2 regions of the Clostridium omnivorum genome follow, and region 2 is predicted to be linked to the other one. Evidence: a T-box and tRNA genes for the amino acid it is inferred to sense, from the RefSeq annotation. Region 2 holds a T-box; the other holds one or more tRNA genes.

Region 1 (8,927 bases), 2.3 Mb from region 2:
AAGAACAACTTAACTGCAAAGCATATTGAAGAGACTATTCATGCACATCCAACTACAACAGAGATTATACATGAAGCTGCATTGGAGTTAAGAGGGGGTTCAATACACTTTGTCAAATGATGCCTTCAGGTTAGAAATTGTTCATTCAAAATCAAACAATCCATGGTTTAATTTAGCACTAGAAGAATTCCTGTTTAATAATGTTAAGAAAGATGAAGTGATTTTATATCTATGGCAAAATGATAATACAATTGTTATAGGGAAAAATCAAAACCCGTGGAAGGAATGCAGATGTAAGGAATTCGAAGTTATAGGTGGAAGAATAGCAAGACGCCTCTCAGGAGGTGGAGCTGTATTTCATGATATGGGTAACTTAAATTTTACATTTATAATGCATAGGAATAGATTTGAAATAAAAAAGCAGCTTCAAGTAATTATTGATGCTGTAAAAGATTTTGGAATAGAAGCTGAATTTTCTGGGAGAAATGATATTACGGTTCAAGGAAAAAAGTTTTCGGGAAATGCTTTTTACTATGATGGAGAAAAAGCCTATCACCATGGTACACTACTTGTAAATTCGGATATTAATAAAATGGTAAAATATCTGCAAGTTTCTAAAGAAAAAATAATTTCTAAGGGAATTGATTCCGTGAAATCTAGGGTGGTGAATTTAAATACATTTTCAAATTCTATAAATGTAGACACTTTGAAGAAAAAGCTTCAGGCAAGCTTTCTTAACACTTATGATTGTTCTAGTGTGGAAGAATATATTGCCGATGAAAGAATGATTGACATACAACAATTATATGATAAATATTCTTCTTGGAAGTGGAGATATGGTGAAACTCCTGAATTCAATGTATCCCTTGAAAATAGATTTCCTTTCGGGAATGTAGATATAAATTTTTCCTTACATGATGGAAAAATAAGTATGGTGAAAATATACTCGGATGCATTAGACTATAGCTTTATTGATATACTTTCAAAACAATTAACAAATACTGAATTTAAGAAGGAAGCAATTCAAAAAAGCTTAAACGAAGTAAGAAGCAAGAATAGTGTTATAGATGAAATAGCAAGTTGGCTTGTAAACTGTAATGACTTAATATGATTAATAGATATATTCCACTTAAGTTTAATATATAAGCAGTAGTCTAAAGAAAAGACTACTGCTTTTTTAATAAAATAACTAAATTAAATTTAAAATTCAACTTTTAACAATGTTAATTTACTAAGTCATAGATTTTAAATAAAGTTTATAAAAGTAAAATAGGCATAATGGAATAATAAAAAAGCAAACTATTATAGAGGTGAATTATATGATTAATTACGTACCCAATAAGGCATATATAGATCCAAAATGCTTAAAGCTTGAACGAGGAAAGCAAATAGTAGAAAAACTTGAAAAACTAAATGTACCTTTAGAATATACAAAAAAAGTTGAGATAAAGGGAGATTCTCCTGCTGAAATTTATATGAATGCGAAGAATACTGTGCTTGTAACTGTAAACTCTCAGAAGAAGTTAGCACCCTGCAGGCCTTCTGCAGACTATCAGTTTTCACTAACAAGTTCTTGCCCTGGCAATTGCGAGTACTGTTATTTACAAACTACACAAGGTGAAAAACCGTATATAAAGATATTTGCAAATGTTGAAGAAATACTTCAGGTTATAGATGATTATATAGAAGAAAACAAGCCTAATATCACTACCTTTGAATGTGCAAGCATAACTGATCCCATTGGACTTGAGCATCTTACAGGGAGCCTTGGTGAGTGTATAGAATACTTTGGGGGTAGTGATTATGGAAGGCTTAGATTAGTAACAAAATTTGCAGATGTAGATTCTTTATTAAATTTAAAACATAATAAGCACACAAGATTTAGATTCAGTATAAATGCAAAATATGTAATACAAAATTTTGAACATAAGACTGCAAGCTTTGAAGAGAGGATGGAAGCAGTTAGAAAAATTGCAGAAGCGGGATATCCGATAGGTTTTATTGTTGCTCCTATAATGATATTTGATAACTGGCAGCAGCAGTATAATGAACTTTTTGAAAGATTAAAGGGTGCACTAGGCAATTACCAGGAACAAATTAGTTTTGAACTAATTCAGCACAGGTTTACAGCTACAGCTAAAGAACTTATACAAAGCAGATTTAAGAATACAAAATTAGATATGGAAGAACAGAACAGACAGCTAAAGTGGGGACCCTACGGAAAATTTAAATATGTTTATAAAAAAGAACAGAGTATTGATATTAAAAATTATATTACTAAGCTAATAAACACCAATTTTAATAATTCTAATATTGAGTATTTTACATAGAAGCTTAAAAAGGCTGCATAATGATAAGCAGCCTTTTAAAACCATATGAGAGAAAAAATAGTTATATTTTTGATACATTCAAATCCATAACCATATATTTATTTATAGATAATGGATTGATTGCGCTTTTAGCTGTTCCTCTGTATCCAGCACCAAACATATGATATATATTTGAGAAAACTTGAAGCTCTGGAAGTCTTCCAATAAGCCTTTTGCCATCAAATAGAAATGGCAGCTGTACTGGTGTTGCAAAGTCACCAGCTGGGGTGAAATCTCCACCGGAGGCAATTGCAACAAATATTGCTTTTTCTCCTCCTAGCAGGTCTTCTAGGCTTTTATTTGCTTCTTCAACACTAAAGCCTGTTAATCCTAAACTAGGAACACTATCATATTCAGCTACAGCACTACCGGTTAATGCAAGCTTATACTTATCCGCCGTTCTTTTATCAGTATAAGGGGATACAACTACACCGTTTTTTATAAGGCTATATCTATAATTATCATTAACTGTTCCTTCTGCATCAAAGAAAGGATGAATTCCATCTTCAGGGTTTAAAGACTGATAGAGGGTAAAGTCATTGCTAAAAAGCTTTTCTCCTGTTTTACCTGATAAGAGTGAACTGCCTGTAGAAAATAAGTTAGCATTAAGGTCTTGGAGAAACTTCATAAGTGGAAGTCCTTCCAGCATAGAAAAAACTACAGGATAAGTGCCCTCCTTATCAAAGGATAAAAGATTGCTATATGCATCACAGGTGCTATTTGTTAGAGAAAGAAATGCATCTCTATTATATTTTCTTCCTTGAAATTCAACAAATCCATCCATGATATTCCTTGAAGATTTTTCTTTGAAAACAAGTTCAGCAAGCATATATCTATCTTTGTATGAAAGGTTTAAATTTCTTATGTTGCTAAGATTGATTTCCTGCTCTACTAAGTTTATTTTATTTGTAAAGTAAAAATTAGGCTGAGATTTTTTTAATTCTTCCATTACTATACCGATTTCATTAACAAAAGCTTCATCATCTAGCAGTTCTCCTCTACAATCTATAGCTTCTTCTTTGTTAGCTGTAGGTTCAAGGTTATAGGGGATTTTATTAGCAAGTGCTTCTTCAGCTTCTTTAATAAGTATACTGTCCTCTGCATTTCCTAAAGAGCCTGAGATTCCAATGAAGCCATCTTTGTACACTCTCATGCCCGTTTTGGTTATATCCTTTTTCCTTATTGATTCCACAGAAGTTTGAACTATATTTATACTGGTTTCCTTAATTCTATTAGAATATTTTTCAACTACCATAACTGCACCTCCTTATTGTACATTCATATTTCTAACCCTTACGTATGGGCCGCCAAAGCCTACAGGTAGAGGGAATTGTTCCATTTTTCCGCATCCGCCAGTTACAAAAGATATAATTTGGAGTTTATCAGATAGTCCGTCTATTTCAGAAAGGGTGTCAAATACGCTGCCAGTTATAACAGAAACATTAACTGGTTCTGCTATTTTTCCATTTCTTATATAGTAGCTTCGATTAGGTGCTAAAGTAAATGTGGACATACCAGAGCCGTGCTTTATAGTTTCAACTAAAATACCTTCTTCAACTTCTGAAATAAGCTGTTCTTTGGTTTTATTTCCAGGCATTATATAAGTGCAGGTCATTCTAACAATAGGCTCAAATTCAAAATTAATTGCTCTTCCGTTACCTGTTACATCTTCTTCAAGGGAGGCGGAAGTAACGGCACTGTGAAGTCTTCCTTTAAGTATTCCATTTTGAATTAAAAAGGTTTTTCTAGCTCTTGTACCTTCATCATCAAAAGGTACATAACCGCTGGATATTTCATTTCCATCATCAACTATAGAGAGATGCTCTGGCGCAATTCTTGAACCTAGAGCCCATTCTTTTTTCATGGTTTCATCTCCAAGCATAAAGTCTGCTTCGCTCTTGTGACCAAAGCTTTCATGGGCAAAAACACCAGCTGCCTCTGGTGAAAGAATAACAGTATACTTGCCAGGTATTACTGATTTAGCTTCATGTAGATAATTTTCGCAGAGCTTAATATATTCTACAAATTCATCTTCTTTATTCAACAGCTCATTGAAATAGCAGGAAGATCTTTGAAAACCATCTGTAAGCTGCTTTTCACCTTCTGCCATATTAAATCTAAGAGAAAAACCAGCTCTTTGGCTGTCAAAGGTTAAATTAGAGCCTTTACTGGAATATATATTTTTCACTTTTCTTTCATCGATGTATTTAAATGAATACATTTTTATAAATGGATTTTTGATATATTTAAAGTAAGGTAATAGAAGGGAAAGCTTTCTTTCCTTTGGGATTTTAGATATATCATTGTCTGTAAAAGTTATGCAGCTTCCGCTGTTAGTCTCTAGCTTTTTAATTACAGGATGATCATAAATATTCTCGTTTGGCGTTGCTAAGGAAGCTAAATTATCAATTTCCTTTTGAATGTTAGAGATGTCAGTAGTAGAACTGTAGTACCACTTTATGCCATCGAATACTCTAATAAATGCGGCTTTATAATGTCTTGTTTTATTTTCATCAAGATTTTCCATAGTATAGAATATTTTTGTTTCAAAAACTTCCTCTATACGTACATCAGTATAAAGATTTCTTGGAAATATAAACATGGAATCCCTCCTTTATCCACATGTAAAGTTAAGAATAACTATTAATTGTGGACTAATTTTTATAATTTTAGGATAATTATACCAGGTAATTAAAGAATTTCATAGTGATATATAAAACGCCCACCTTATAAACCTATGTTCAGAGAAGAAGAAATATGCATATTTGGAAGCGTTATAATTAGACACGAATTGCGAAAAATGTTATAATATGAATGAAAATGAGTGTGCGCAAGGGGGATTGTCATGAAGTTTTTAGTAAAAAGGTTTAAAAAAATTAAACTAAAAAATGGAATTTTCATAATAGTTCTAATCTCGATGATATCATATATGTTAATGTGTGGTGTAGGATATAGAAATATGAGCAGTATTGATAAGAATGTAAAAAATATATACTCAAATAAATTGATTCCTATCACAGATATTTCGGCAATAAGATCAAATTTACTTGGTATGAGACTTATTATGAATAAGGCTCAGTTATCCTATACTCCTGAATACATGGCTAAAATATCAGATTATGATGTTCAGATTAAAAATAGCTTTAAAGACTATAAAAAAAGTACCATGACTAGTGAAGAAAAGAAAATGCTTACGGATATTGAAAACGATTATAATGCATACATAAAACTTTGGGACGGTGTAAAGGATAAGGTTTCTAAAGGAGAGGATTTAACAAGTACAGAAAACGAAGAATTATATAGTAAAGGAGAGATATTGGAGGAGAGTATAAAGCAGCTTCAAAATTTAAATGCAACTAATGCAGAAAAATTAAACATAGACAGTGAAGCACTATTTAAAAGTAATATAATACTTCTACTTGTTATAGCATTAGCTTCCATAGCTGTATTTATGATTGTTGCAATAGCCTTTTCAATAACTATTAGTTCCTCTTCTATGGAATTAATCCAAAAATTAAAGAAGATTGCTGGTGGTGACTTTACAGTTGAGCTAGAGAGAAACAATAAATCTGAATTTGGGCAGATGAGTAAAGCTCTAGGAGAAACTTTAGATAATGTATCAGCCATGATTATAAATATAAAAGAGAAGTCAAATCATATAGATATGCAGTCCTATAACTTATCTTCTACAGCAGAGGAAATGACATCCTCTTCTGAAAATGTTGCTACTGCTATATCGGAGGTGGCAAGTGGTACAAGTTCTCAATCTAATGAGTTAATGAGTATAAGTGAGATTGTACAGGATTTTGGAGAAGAATTAGAAAAATTAGTAGTATCCATTAATGAAATTGAACAAAATACAAGGGGGATTAATAACTTAGCAGGATCCAGCAATAAAGATATGGAAAAACTAGCTGCTTCGGTTCAAGGTTTAAGTAGCTCCTTTAACAGCTTTATTAGTAAAATAGATAATTTAGGTATGAGTATAAATCAAATAAATGAAATAACTGCCTTGATAAATGATATTGCTGATCAAACTAACTTATTGGCACTCAATGCAGCAATTGAAGCTGCCAGAGCTGGTGAAGCAGGAAAGGGTTTTGCAGTAGTAGCTGATGAAATTAGAATGCTTGCTGAACAGAGTAAAACATCTTCAGAGAACATTAATGTATTAATAGGCACTATAGCAGATGAGTCAAAAGAAATGATACTTTCTGCTGGAAATATGGATAATGAAATGCAGCAGCAAATCAATATGATTAATAGTACTATTGAATCCTTTAAAAATATAATTAATGCAGTTGAAATGGTTATACCAAAGGTAGAAGAGGCAAATGGTGCTGTGGTAAAAATAGATAGCGAAAAGAATGAAATACTTGAAAAGGTTGAACAGGTATCTTCTATATCGCAAGAAGTTTCAGCATCATCAGAGGAAATTGCCGCAGCTGCACAGCAGATGAATTCTTCTTCAGAGGAAGTAGCAACCTCTGCAGCACAATTGACCGATTCAACCAAGGAAATGATGGAACAGGTTGAAAAGTTTATAGTGTAATCTTTTAAAGGCGGCTTATTGGCCGCTTTTTATAAATTTTTCCTATAGATAAAAGCTATGGCTGAAATTTTATCTATTACTAAAAATAATTTTACATTTGGAAAAAATAGTGATATAATTTTTATGTTGTTAGTGACAAGGCTCCTTGGTCAAGCGGTCAAGACGCCACCCTCTCACGGTGGAATCAGGGGTTCGATTCCCCTAGGAGTCACCATTACAATATAATATTGGGGTGTGGCCAAGCGGTAAGGCTCCAGACTCTGACTCTGGCATTCGTAGGTTCGAATCCTACCATCCCAGCCAATTTTATATAAGCAAATTATAAAAAAGAGTTCATAGAAGAGCTCTTTTTTTATTTTTTTGCTCCTACACTTTTTTTAAAATTCTTGTTAGTTATAGATATTATACAAAAGAAATAATACAATATGCATTTTTAAGTATAAGTATTAATAAAATATGCATAATTATAAAATTACTATTTTAAACTTAATACATAATTATGAAAAGGTTTATATGCTTTTATTTGATAAAATTGAAGCAAATCTATGAAAACATAAGTAAATATGAGAAATAGCTATATATTTTGAATGAATCCAGATAAGCAAAAGAAAATGATGTTGTATAAATATGAATAATAATGTATAATTGTTGCATAAGTTGAGTATAAATATACAAATTAAATGTATAAATATTAAATGTGATAATGGTTTTGTAAGGAGGATGTAGTATATGGAAAAAGTAATTTTAGCTTACTCTGGAGGATTGGATACTTCAATAATAGTTACTTGGTTAAAGGAAAATTATGATGTAGAGGTAATTGCAGCTTGCATAGATGTGGGCCAAGGGGAAGATATGGAGGCAATTAAGGAAAAAGCAATAAAGACTGGTGCTTCCAAAGTATATGTAGAAGATTTAAAAGAAGAGTTTGTAACTAAATATTTATATAATGCTATTAAGGCAGGGACTCTGTATGAAGGTAAATATTTGCTGGGAACAGCATTAGCTAGACCATCCATGGCTAAGAGATTAGTTGAGATAGCACATGCTGAAGGAGCTAAATATATATGTCATGGATGTACTGGTAAAGGCAACGATCAAGTGCGCTTTGAGGTAGGAATAGCAGCTTTTGATCCCAGCATAAAAATAATAGCGCCGTGGAGAATATGGGATATAAAATCAAGAGAGGATGCTATTGATTATGCAGAAGCTAAGGGGATAGATATACCTGTTACTAAAGAAAAAATTTATTCAAGAGATAAAAATCTTTGGCATGTAAGTCATGAGGGGGGAGATCTAGAAGATTTAAAAAATGAACATAAAACAGATATGTATCTGATGACTATACCTCCTGAAAAGGCAAAGGATGAAGCAACATATGTAGAAATATATTTTGAAAAGGGTGTACCAGTAAAAATTAATGGTGAAGAAATATCCCCAGTAGGAATAATTGAAACCTTAAATAAATTAGGCGGAGAAAATGGGATAGGTGTTATAGATATTCTAGAAAACAGACTTGTTGGAATGAAATCAAGAGGTGTTTATGAAACTCCAGGAGGAACAATACTTTATGCAGCACATAAAGAACTGGAATATGCAACTCTAGAAAAAGATTCGCTACATTACAAACAGCTTATAGCACAAAAGTATGCAGAACTTGTATATAATGGACTTTGGTTCACTACCTTGAGAGAGTCCTTAGATGCATTTGTAGAAACTACACAAAAGAATGTAACAGGAAGCGTAAAGCTAAAATTGTATAAAGGCAATATAATGGTAGCTGGAATTGATACACCATATGCATTATATGAAGAGTCCATTTCCTCCTTTGGTGCAAGTAATATGTATGATCATAAGGATTCAGAAGGCTTTATTAATCTATTTGGATTGCCATGTAAGATAAATGCACTTATTAAAGAAAAAAATAAGCTTTCAGAAAAGCTAGGAAGATAATTATAAGTGCATTCTTATACAAAAAGCTAATAAAGATAAAAGAAAGGTTTGATTGA
Region 2 (8,927 bases):
ACATTCATTTTTGTGTTGTAAGGTATATTAATGATATTACCCTTAGCATATTTATGTGGATCTTGTTCATCAAGTCTTAATGTGAGATTCCATCTAATGACAAACATATAAACATTTGAATTTGAATAGTGTTCAGGAAGTCCTTCACCCTTTGGTAAAACCATATGATTTATCAATACATGTTCATCATCAATAAGTTTTTCAATGTTTTTTGTGTCATGGGTTGAATAGTTATAAACTTTTTCTACCATAATAAAGCTCCTTTCATATTCCAATTTCCTATAGTATACTTTATATTAGAATTTAAAAAAGTTACCATGGTAACTTTTTGGAGGCGATTAAAATAAATATTGATGAGTACATAAACGCCATATCTAGTCTAAATATCTTTAGCAGCTTTACTAAAGATGAGCTTAGAAAAGTGTTTAGTTCCTCAAAATATGAAATTAAAGAATATGGAAAAGAACAAATTATACATCTTCAAAATGAATTATGCAGTACCATGGACATTATTTTGAATGGACAAGCATCTGTGCAGAACATAGATGAAAACGGAAATATATTGAAAATAAACACTTTTACAAGTAAGGATATTATAGGAGTAAACCTTATTTTTGCTAGAAGAAATTATTATCCTATGACAGTGGTAGCAGCGTCTAAAGTTACTATGCTTCATATGGAAAAAGAATTAATACTTGAACTTTGCAGTAATAGAAACTTTATGATTGAGTTAATGACTGCTATTTCAGATAAAACTATCATTTTAACTGATAAAATAAAGACTATATCAATGAAAACCATAAGACAATGCATTATAGATTTTATTAAATACGAATACCATATACAAAATAGCAATGTAATTAAACTTAATACATCTAAAAAAGATCTGGCTGAAAGATTAGGAATACAAAGATCATCCTTAAGTAGAGAGCTAAATAAAATGAGAAGGGATGGATTATTAGAATATGACGCCAGGACGATTACACTTAAAAATATTGATATTTAATTTTTATAGTATTAAAAAGTAAAAAACTAATGAATAGTCTTATATTTTTATGAATAATAAAGCCCGCTATATCAGAGATTTATTACTGATATGGCGGACTTTTTGTATAGCAGGTTATAGTTAAAGTGTGTAATAAAAATGCTGCTAGAGATTATTAACACTTCAAATATAACGGTGGTTAACCATTATTCTTTTTCCAAGAATCCTTTAGAGAAACAATTCTATTAAATACCAATTTATCTGCTGTAGTATATTTACTATCAACGCAGAAGTATCCAGTTCTAATAAATTGGTACTTACTTTCTATAGGAGCATCCTTTAAACAAGGTTCAACATAGCAATTTTTAAGAACAACTAAAGATTTTGGATTAAGCTTATCTTCCCAAGTTTTTGATTCATCTTTTAATAGAGATTCATCTTCTAATAGCTTATCGTAAAGGTGAACTTCTGCATTAATTGCTGTTTCAGCATCTACCCAATGTATTGTTCCTTTAACTTTACGTCCTTCAAAGCCTGAACCACTTTTGGTCTCTGGATCGTAGCTACAGTGTAGTTCTATAATTTCACCTGTGCAAGCATCCTTAATTACTTCATTACATTTTACAAAATATGCTCCTTTTAAACGGACTTCTTTACCTGGAGATAATCTGTGGAAGCCTTTTATTGGCTCTTCCATAAAGTCCTCTTTTTCTATATAAAGTGTTCTTGAGAACTTAACTTTTCTTTTTCCAAGCTCTGGGTTTTGAGGGTTATTTTCGATTTCAAGCAATTCACTTTCATTTTCTGGATAGTTAGTAATCACAACCTTAAGAGGGTTTAAAACTGACATAACGCAAGGAACTTTAAGCTTTAAATCATCCCTCAAGCTGTGCTCCAGCATAGAGATATCAACAGTAGTTTCGCTTTTAGCAACTCCTATTTCCTCAAGAAAGTTAACTATACTTTCAGGGGTAAAACCTCTTCTTCTCAGCCCTTTTAAAGTAACAAGTCTTGGGTCATCCCAGCCGTCAACATAATTACCAAATACCAATTCTCTCAAGTACCTTTTACTTGTTACTACTCCAGTTAAATTAAGTCTTCCAAACTCTCTTTGCTTTGGTGGTTCCTTGATATCTAATTCATTTAAAACCCATTCATATAGAGGTCTGTGATTTTTAAATTCTATAGAGCAAAGTGAGTGGGTAACTCCTTCAATGTAATCTTGAAGAGGATGAGCGAAGTCATACATAGGATATATGCACCATTCATTGCCAGTCTTATAATGGCTAGTATGGAGTATTCTATATATAACAGGATCTCTCATGTTTATATTAGGGGATGACATATCGATTTTTGCCCTAAGCACCTTAGCACCATTAGGAAATTCACCACTTCTCATTCTTTCAAATAAATCGAGATTTTCTTCTATAGTTCTATTTCTGTAAGGACTATCTATACCACCTTCCGTTAATGTGCCTCTGTATTCCCTTATCTCATCAGAGGAGAGGTCACAAACATAAGCTTTGCCCTTTTTTATAAGCTCAACCGCATAATTATATATTTGTCTTGAATAGTCGGAGCCATAAAAAATTCTATCACCAGGATCAAAGCCAGCCCACTTCATATCCTCAATAATTGAATTTACATATTCTATATCTTCTTTTAGAGGATTGGTATCATCAAAACGTAAATTAAATTTACCATTATATTTTTTTGCAATGCAGTGGCTTATATTTATAGCATAAGCGCTTCCAATGTGAAGGTATCCATTTGGTTCAGGTGGAAACCTTGTGCAAATGTCTCTAGAGTAGTTATTATTTTCTATGTCCTCTTCAACTACCTTTTGTAGAAAATTTATATTACTTTCTTCTGTGAGATTTAAATCTAAATTATCCATATTACCCTCCTATTTTCGTTATGAGTTCGCAACAATTATTAGCTATTATGGCTCATGAATTTTCTTAATCATCTATTAAATTTTACTACTTTATTTTATATAAAATAAAAAACTCTCACCCCCAAGACTATTTCAGCCTTGGGGACGAGAGTATTAATCACGTGGTGCCACCCCATTTCATCAATATGTTTCCATATTGACCTCTTCAGATACGGCATCATTATAATGCTTATATCCTAGCTCTATAACAGGAGCTCCTGTCACAGCCTCCCCTAAAAAGGATCGGTGTAAGACTCAGAGGCTTGTTTCAATAGATAATTTTTTGCTCTTTTTCAGCTGCCAGAGCTCTCTGTAAAAAAACACATCTATTTACTCTTCTCATCATTGTCAAATAAAATATTAGCTTTATTTTATCATAATATGATATAAATTATACTATGTCAATTAGTTTTTATACATTAATTATCTTTTTTCAAAGTAATAATAAAGGATACACCAATTTCATCATTTTTGGCCTTTATTGTACCATTGTACATGCTCACAATTCTTCTTACTATATCAAGACCAAGGCCAAAGTTACCGCCTTTATCCTTGTTAAAGGTATCAAAAATAGTCTGGAGCTTTTCAGGATGGATGTGTTCTCCATCATTGTAAATAGTTATATACTGGTATGTGCTGTCTTCATAAACGTTTATTTTAATTATATGCTTTGCATACCTTAATTGATTATCTATAATATTTTCAAAAACAACGGCCCACTGTTCTTCATCGCCTAATATTTTAATATCGCTTATGTTAAGCTCAAAGTCTATTTTTTTCTCATTATATATAAAGCTATTAACAACTTTATCAACTAAAGGGTTTATATTTATCTTGCCAAAATCACTAATATGCTTTGACATGTATCTGATTTTTGTAAGGTAGAGAAGATTTTTTATTCTCTTTTGCATACTTTCTGCTTCAGTATCTATAACTTTCATAGTGTTTTCTAAATTACCCTTTGGATAAATACGGTCTTCAACAGCCCTTACATAGCTTCTGATTACCATTAGAGGAGTTTTTAAATCATGAGAGACCTGCTGAAGCATTGTCTGCTCATATTCATCCTGTTTAACTAGTTCTTTTCGCATCTCTTCAATTGACTTTGAAAGTTCTCCGATTTCATCATCCCTATCTATATCAATACTCTCATGCCATTGCTTTATACCAATCTTCTTTACCTTATTCTCTAATTGTCTTAGTGGTACTACTAGTTTTTGTGCTAAATATTTTGCAGCAATAAGACTTATTATTAGAGCAATAATCATTGTTGTAAATAGTTTTCTTAGCAAATTTCTTGAAAGAGAATTCCTATATGTATCCCACATATAAGAAACTATAAAATTACCTTTTTTCTTATCATTATTTACCCTTATTACATAAAGCACTCTTCCAGAACCGGTTATTTGAACATACCTTTTAGTAGTTACAGTTTGGGCTTCAGCTTGATTTTTCAGCTTTTTAAGAAAGAGTTCTGCATTTGCCTTATTAGGAACGAACTTTTCTATCTTTGTTAGATTAGCTTCATCATTGGAAAAATTAAGCCTAATATGCTTAACGTCACGAATATCATTACTTGCAGCTCCGGTTATAACTTCTTCTTTTAAGCCTGTTTCTCCTAGAGCCTTTTGTATTGTATTCTCCTGAGCTATCTCAATGGTGTTATACATTTCATCAGTAAAAAATTTTCTTATAGTGAAAGAAAAGTACGTGGATAGTAAAATAAATATAATTACGATTACCGAGGTGAATACAAGCCATATTTGCATTGAAAGGGGCCAATTTTTTAATTTTTTCATAAATGTATCCTTTCTAATTTAATAGTCTGTATCCATGACCATATATAGTTTCAAGCTTTAACTTTGGCAGCTTTTTTCTAAGTCTTCTTACTAAATCATCAACCACTCTATCACTGCCAAAATAGTCATCTCCCCACAGATCATATAATATCTGCTCTCTTGAAATTGCTCCACCTTTTTTGTTTATGAGCAAAGCAAGTAAATCAAATTCTCTAGAGGTCATCATAACTTCCTCAAGTTGGTCTTTAACAATTCTTTTTTCCATGTCGATAGAGTATTCGTCTATTGCTATTACATTCTTACTTTTTTCAGTGCCATAAACTCTTTTTAGAAGCTTTTGAACTCTAATAACAAGCTCTCTTGGCATGAAGGGTTTAGAAATGTAGTCATCACTGCCCATTTCAAGTCCAATAATTCTATCTATGTCTTTATCTCTTGCAGATATGAAGATTACAGGAATATCCTTATCTTTATCCTTTATTTCCTTTAGAAGTTGAAATCCATCTATGTCAGGCAGCATAATATCTAATACCCATAAATCAGGTGGAGTGAATATGTACTTTCTAGCCGATTCACCATTTAAGAAGGAAGTAACCTGAAATCCCTCATTTTCAAGGTAAGACTTCAATATATCATTGAGATTTTCCTCATCTTCTACTAAATATATTTCATAACTCATATAGGCAAAACACCCCCAAATAGAATTTACAATATAATTATAACAATAAGCTATTGAATTATTAAGTTATAATTTAGCATTTAGTAATGAAATAAATGCACAACTTTAGAATTTAATTCTAAAGTCATGCATTATTATTAAATATGCAGATAAGCTATTAAGGTTTTAGTTTAAAGAGGCTAATATTTGGTTGAGTATTGTACCCCTTTGTTTAATATTGGCAAGAATAGCAGACTTTTTATCAATTATGGATTTAAATGTTGTTTCAGCAGCAGTATAATCTTTATTCTTTATATTTTCTTTAAAAGTATTCCAAAGCTGTGCTTTTTCCTGTTCTTGAGTTTTAATTGTTTCATGTATTGTTTTAGCTTGCTCTAGCTGATTTTTAACATTATCTTTTAGCTGACTGTTAGCGTTTTTTATATTTTTTAGCTGTTCTTTTAGTGGTTCTATCTGAGCCTTGATTGCATCATCCTTAGCTTTAAGCTGGCTAATTTGATTATTAAGATCTAATATTTGCTGTTCAATGCTCTTCATTTTATCTACATCTTTAGCTTTAACAGCATCTTTATACTGAGTTCTTAGTGAAAGTCTCTGCTGATGAAGCTGCTTAGCTTGTTCCACTAATGACTTTCTTTGAGCTGCTAAATCCTTTAACTTAGATACGGTGTCTGAACTCAAAGCAGTTTTTGCTTTAAGCTTATCCTTTATTTGTTTAGCTGAGTTATTATTAGCAGTTTGTGCTTCTTGTGTTTGTTGCCTAAGTGCAACAAGCTGATTCATGTAGTCATAGTATACCTTTAAAAAGGCGTCCCTAGCTTGTTTTTGCTCAGGTGTAAGAGTTTCATTTTGTGAGGCTTTGACAGTTTGAGCGGGAGTAGTTGTATCATTGCCCTCAGCATAAGCAATTGTGGACATGCTTGAAATTAGAGAAATTGTTAGTAAAGCAGATAATAATTTTTTCATTTTATAATCCTCCTTGTATTTATTTGAGTTTCGAAATAATTATTAATTGTTACACATACTGTATTTCTTAGGGGTGCTGAAGATTACTTACTGTTCAGTCTCCTAATTTTTTATTTAACACTAAAGCTTGAAGATATATTTTTTAAATCAGTGTTTTCATTTAGTAGAGCATTTATTTCGTCTGAACTTAGCTGTACAGATTGACTATCAACAGAATCTAATTGGGTGGAGGAGTCATCACCAGTAGATTTTAATAAGTCATCATCTGTAATGCTTTTGCTGTCTTTATTTGTTGATACAGTATTATTAGCTGAAGTATTAGAGCTTTGATATGTAGTGTTTTCAGCCTTCAAAGCACTAGATACCTTTTGCTTGTTAGCACAGCCAGTTAATAGCAAGGCAATTAAAGTTAGTGAGCTTACTATTCCTAAAATAAATTTTCTTTTCAACGTTATCACCTCGATTCTTAATATACTTTTATTATAAAAGTTGTTTGTGGTATAAATTTTAAATAACTGTGTGAAATTGTGTGAAATGAAAGTTTATTTTTAAAAGGTAAGTTATAAAAGTTAAGAAGATATTGACTGAAAACATTTACATGGTATAATATAGGTATATGATAGTTCGACTATCATATACCTATATTACAAATGGAATAATTAAGGGGATGGAGCAAAGCATGAACAAATCAGAGATTATTGAAAAAAATGAAAAAGAGGTAAATGGCATAATTATTAAAATCAATAGTGCACTTTTTATTCTGTTTCCTGTATGTATAATTCTTAATTTGTTAAAGATTCTAGCTGTTCCATGGAATTTTGTTATTGCTCTTTGTGCTGTAGGAATACCGGTTTGTGCTATTCCATTGATCTATAAGGCTTTAAAACTTAACATGAGTTATTTTAAGTATGTTGAAGTATTTACAGTTATAATAATACAGACGACTATTTTTGGAATGATATATATGACTGGTGCATTTTTCTGGTTTATACCCATTGCAATAGCATGTCTATATTTTGATGCAAAGCTGCTAAAAACTACTTTTTTTGCATTAATACCGTCTATTCTTATTGGAGAATTTATTGCATCCCATAATCATGTTTTAATGCAAGCAGAATATCAATGGATACCTCTTCATATGGTTAGCTTTATTATTCAGTTTGCTATTCTAATTCCTATTTTTATTTCTTTAACTAAAAGAACCCATAATATGCTTTTGTCTAATGCAAAGATTTTTGGAGATCTAGAAAACCGGTTTTCAGAAAATGAAATTGCAGCAAAAAACCTTACTACTTCAGTTAGTCAGCTTTTACAAATTACTGATGAATCCAATTTGGCTGTAAAACAAATTTCTAGTTCAATACAAGATATAGAAGTGGATTCTAGGAATATTGTTGAGTATGCTTTCAATACAAATAAAAATGTGAATAAAATAGTAGATGAGGTCGCTGTTACGGTACAGGAGTCAGAAAATATAATGGTTTATGTAAAGGATATATCTACTATGTCGGAAAAAAGCAAGGGTGAAATTCTAGATTCATTAAATGAAATGCGTAAAATTGAAGTTTCAACAGAAAAGTCAAAAGAAGTAGTTTATGAGCTATGGAATAAAGCAAAGGAAATATTAAATGTAGTTGATACAATAACTGGTATTGCACAGCAGACTAACCTTTTAGCGCTTAATGCAAGTATTGAGGCTGCAAGGGCAGGAGAGGCTGGAAAAGGTTTTGCGGTTGTAGCTCAGGAAGTTAGAAAACTATCAGAACAAGCAGGCTCAGCTGCAGAAGATATAAGAAAGCTTTTAGATAGTATTACTGATAATGTAAATCATGCAGTATATTCAATTTCTGATACATATAAAATTGTTGCCTCAGGACTAGAAAAGACAGAAAAAACAGTAATTAATTTTGATAATATGCTTGAAATGCAGAAGGACATTGTAAATCGTGTAGATAATATTACTTATTTGGTGCAGTGCTCTAAAGAATATGCTTCAGCAATTAAGGAAACTATGGATACGCTATGTAATAAAAACACAAAGAGTCATTCTAATATATTATGCATTTCATCCTCAATAGAGCAGCTTCTCGCTTCATCAAAAGAAATGCTCTCATACATTCAGAACATAGAAAAAGAATCTAGAGCTTTATAAAGTATATTAATAAAAAAATAGGCTATGAGAATTTTTTTCTTATAGTCTATATTATTTATTTAAAAAAAACATGAAAAAGTTCCCAAATAATTACTTTAATGCTTTAGTATCTTAAAATAAATATAATAAAGGTCTAAAAAAAATACATATTTAGTCGATATATAACTAATAGATAATATTTTTGGATGGCTAAAGGAGGGGGATTGCTATGGAAAAGAGAAAATTTATCGTAAGGAGTTCAATTTTAGCCTTAGGGCTGCTAGCCTATTATGTAACATGTATGCTAGGTATGGATACTTTGAGCAATATAATATCCCCTATTCTGCTATTTATTTCAGCTTATTATATTTATTATGCTTATAAAAATACATATGAAACTCATGTTAGCTGGCTGCTTTTATCTTTGGCTT

What was found. The T-box of region 2 lies ahead of bsdE14_RS04795 (glutamine--tRNA ligase/YqeY domain fusion protein). A T-box ahead of a tRNA ligase gene usually reads a tRNA of that ligase, here a tRNA-Gln.
Region 1: it encodes a tRNA-Gln, which carries the amino acid that the T-box ahead of bsdE14_RS04795 (glutamine--tRNA ligase/YqeY domain fusion protein) is inferred to sense. The anticodon was not compared.

The regions. Positions count from the first base shown of each region.
Region 1 covers NZ_BRXR01000001.1:3,303,476-3,312,402, forward strand. The annotation lists gene lpdA (dihydrolipoyl dehydrogenase) at 1-120, shown strand, start outside; gene lplA (lipoate--protein ligase) at 110-1,111, shown strand; gene splB (spore photoproduct lyase) at 1,320-2,330, shown strand; gene bsdE14_RS15510 (metallopeptidase TldD-related protein) at 2,392-3,624, opposite strand; gene bsdE14_RS15515 (TldD/PmbA family protein) at 3,637-4,971, opposite strand; gene bsdE14_RS15520 (methyl-accepting chemotaxis protein) at 5,215-6,921, shown strand; tRNA gene bsdE14_RS15525 (tRNA-Glu) at 7,061-7,135, shown strand; tRNA gene bsdE14_RS15530 (tRNA-Gln) at 7,150-7,224, shown strand; gene bsdE14_RS15535 (argininosuccinate synthase) at 7,651-8,871, shown strand.
Region 2 covers NZ_BRXR01000001.1:1,042,287-1,051,213, reverse strand. The annotation lists gene bsdE14_RS04805 (cupin domain-containing protein) at 1-251, opposite strand, end outside; gene bsdE14_RS04800 (Crp/Fnr family transcriptional regulator) at 329-1,006, shown strand; gene bsdE14_RS04795 (glutamine--tRNA ligase/YqeY domain fusion protein) at 1,185-2,882, opposite strand; T-box leader at 3,020-3,276, opposite strand; gene bsdE14_RS04790 (sensor histidine kinase) at 3,341-4,720, opposite strand; gene bsdE14_RS04785 (response regulator transcription factor) at 4,734-5,399, opposite strand; gene bsdE14_RS04780 (GumC domain-containing protein) at 5,565-6,365, opposite strand; gene bsdE14_RS04775 (hypothetical protein) at 6,476-6,814, opposite strand; gene bsdE14_RS04770 (methyl-accepting chemotaxis protein) at 6,982-8,517, shown strand; gene bsdE14_RS04765 (putative bifunctional diguanylate cyclase/phosphodiesterase) at 8,726-8,927, shown strand, end outside.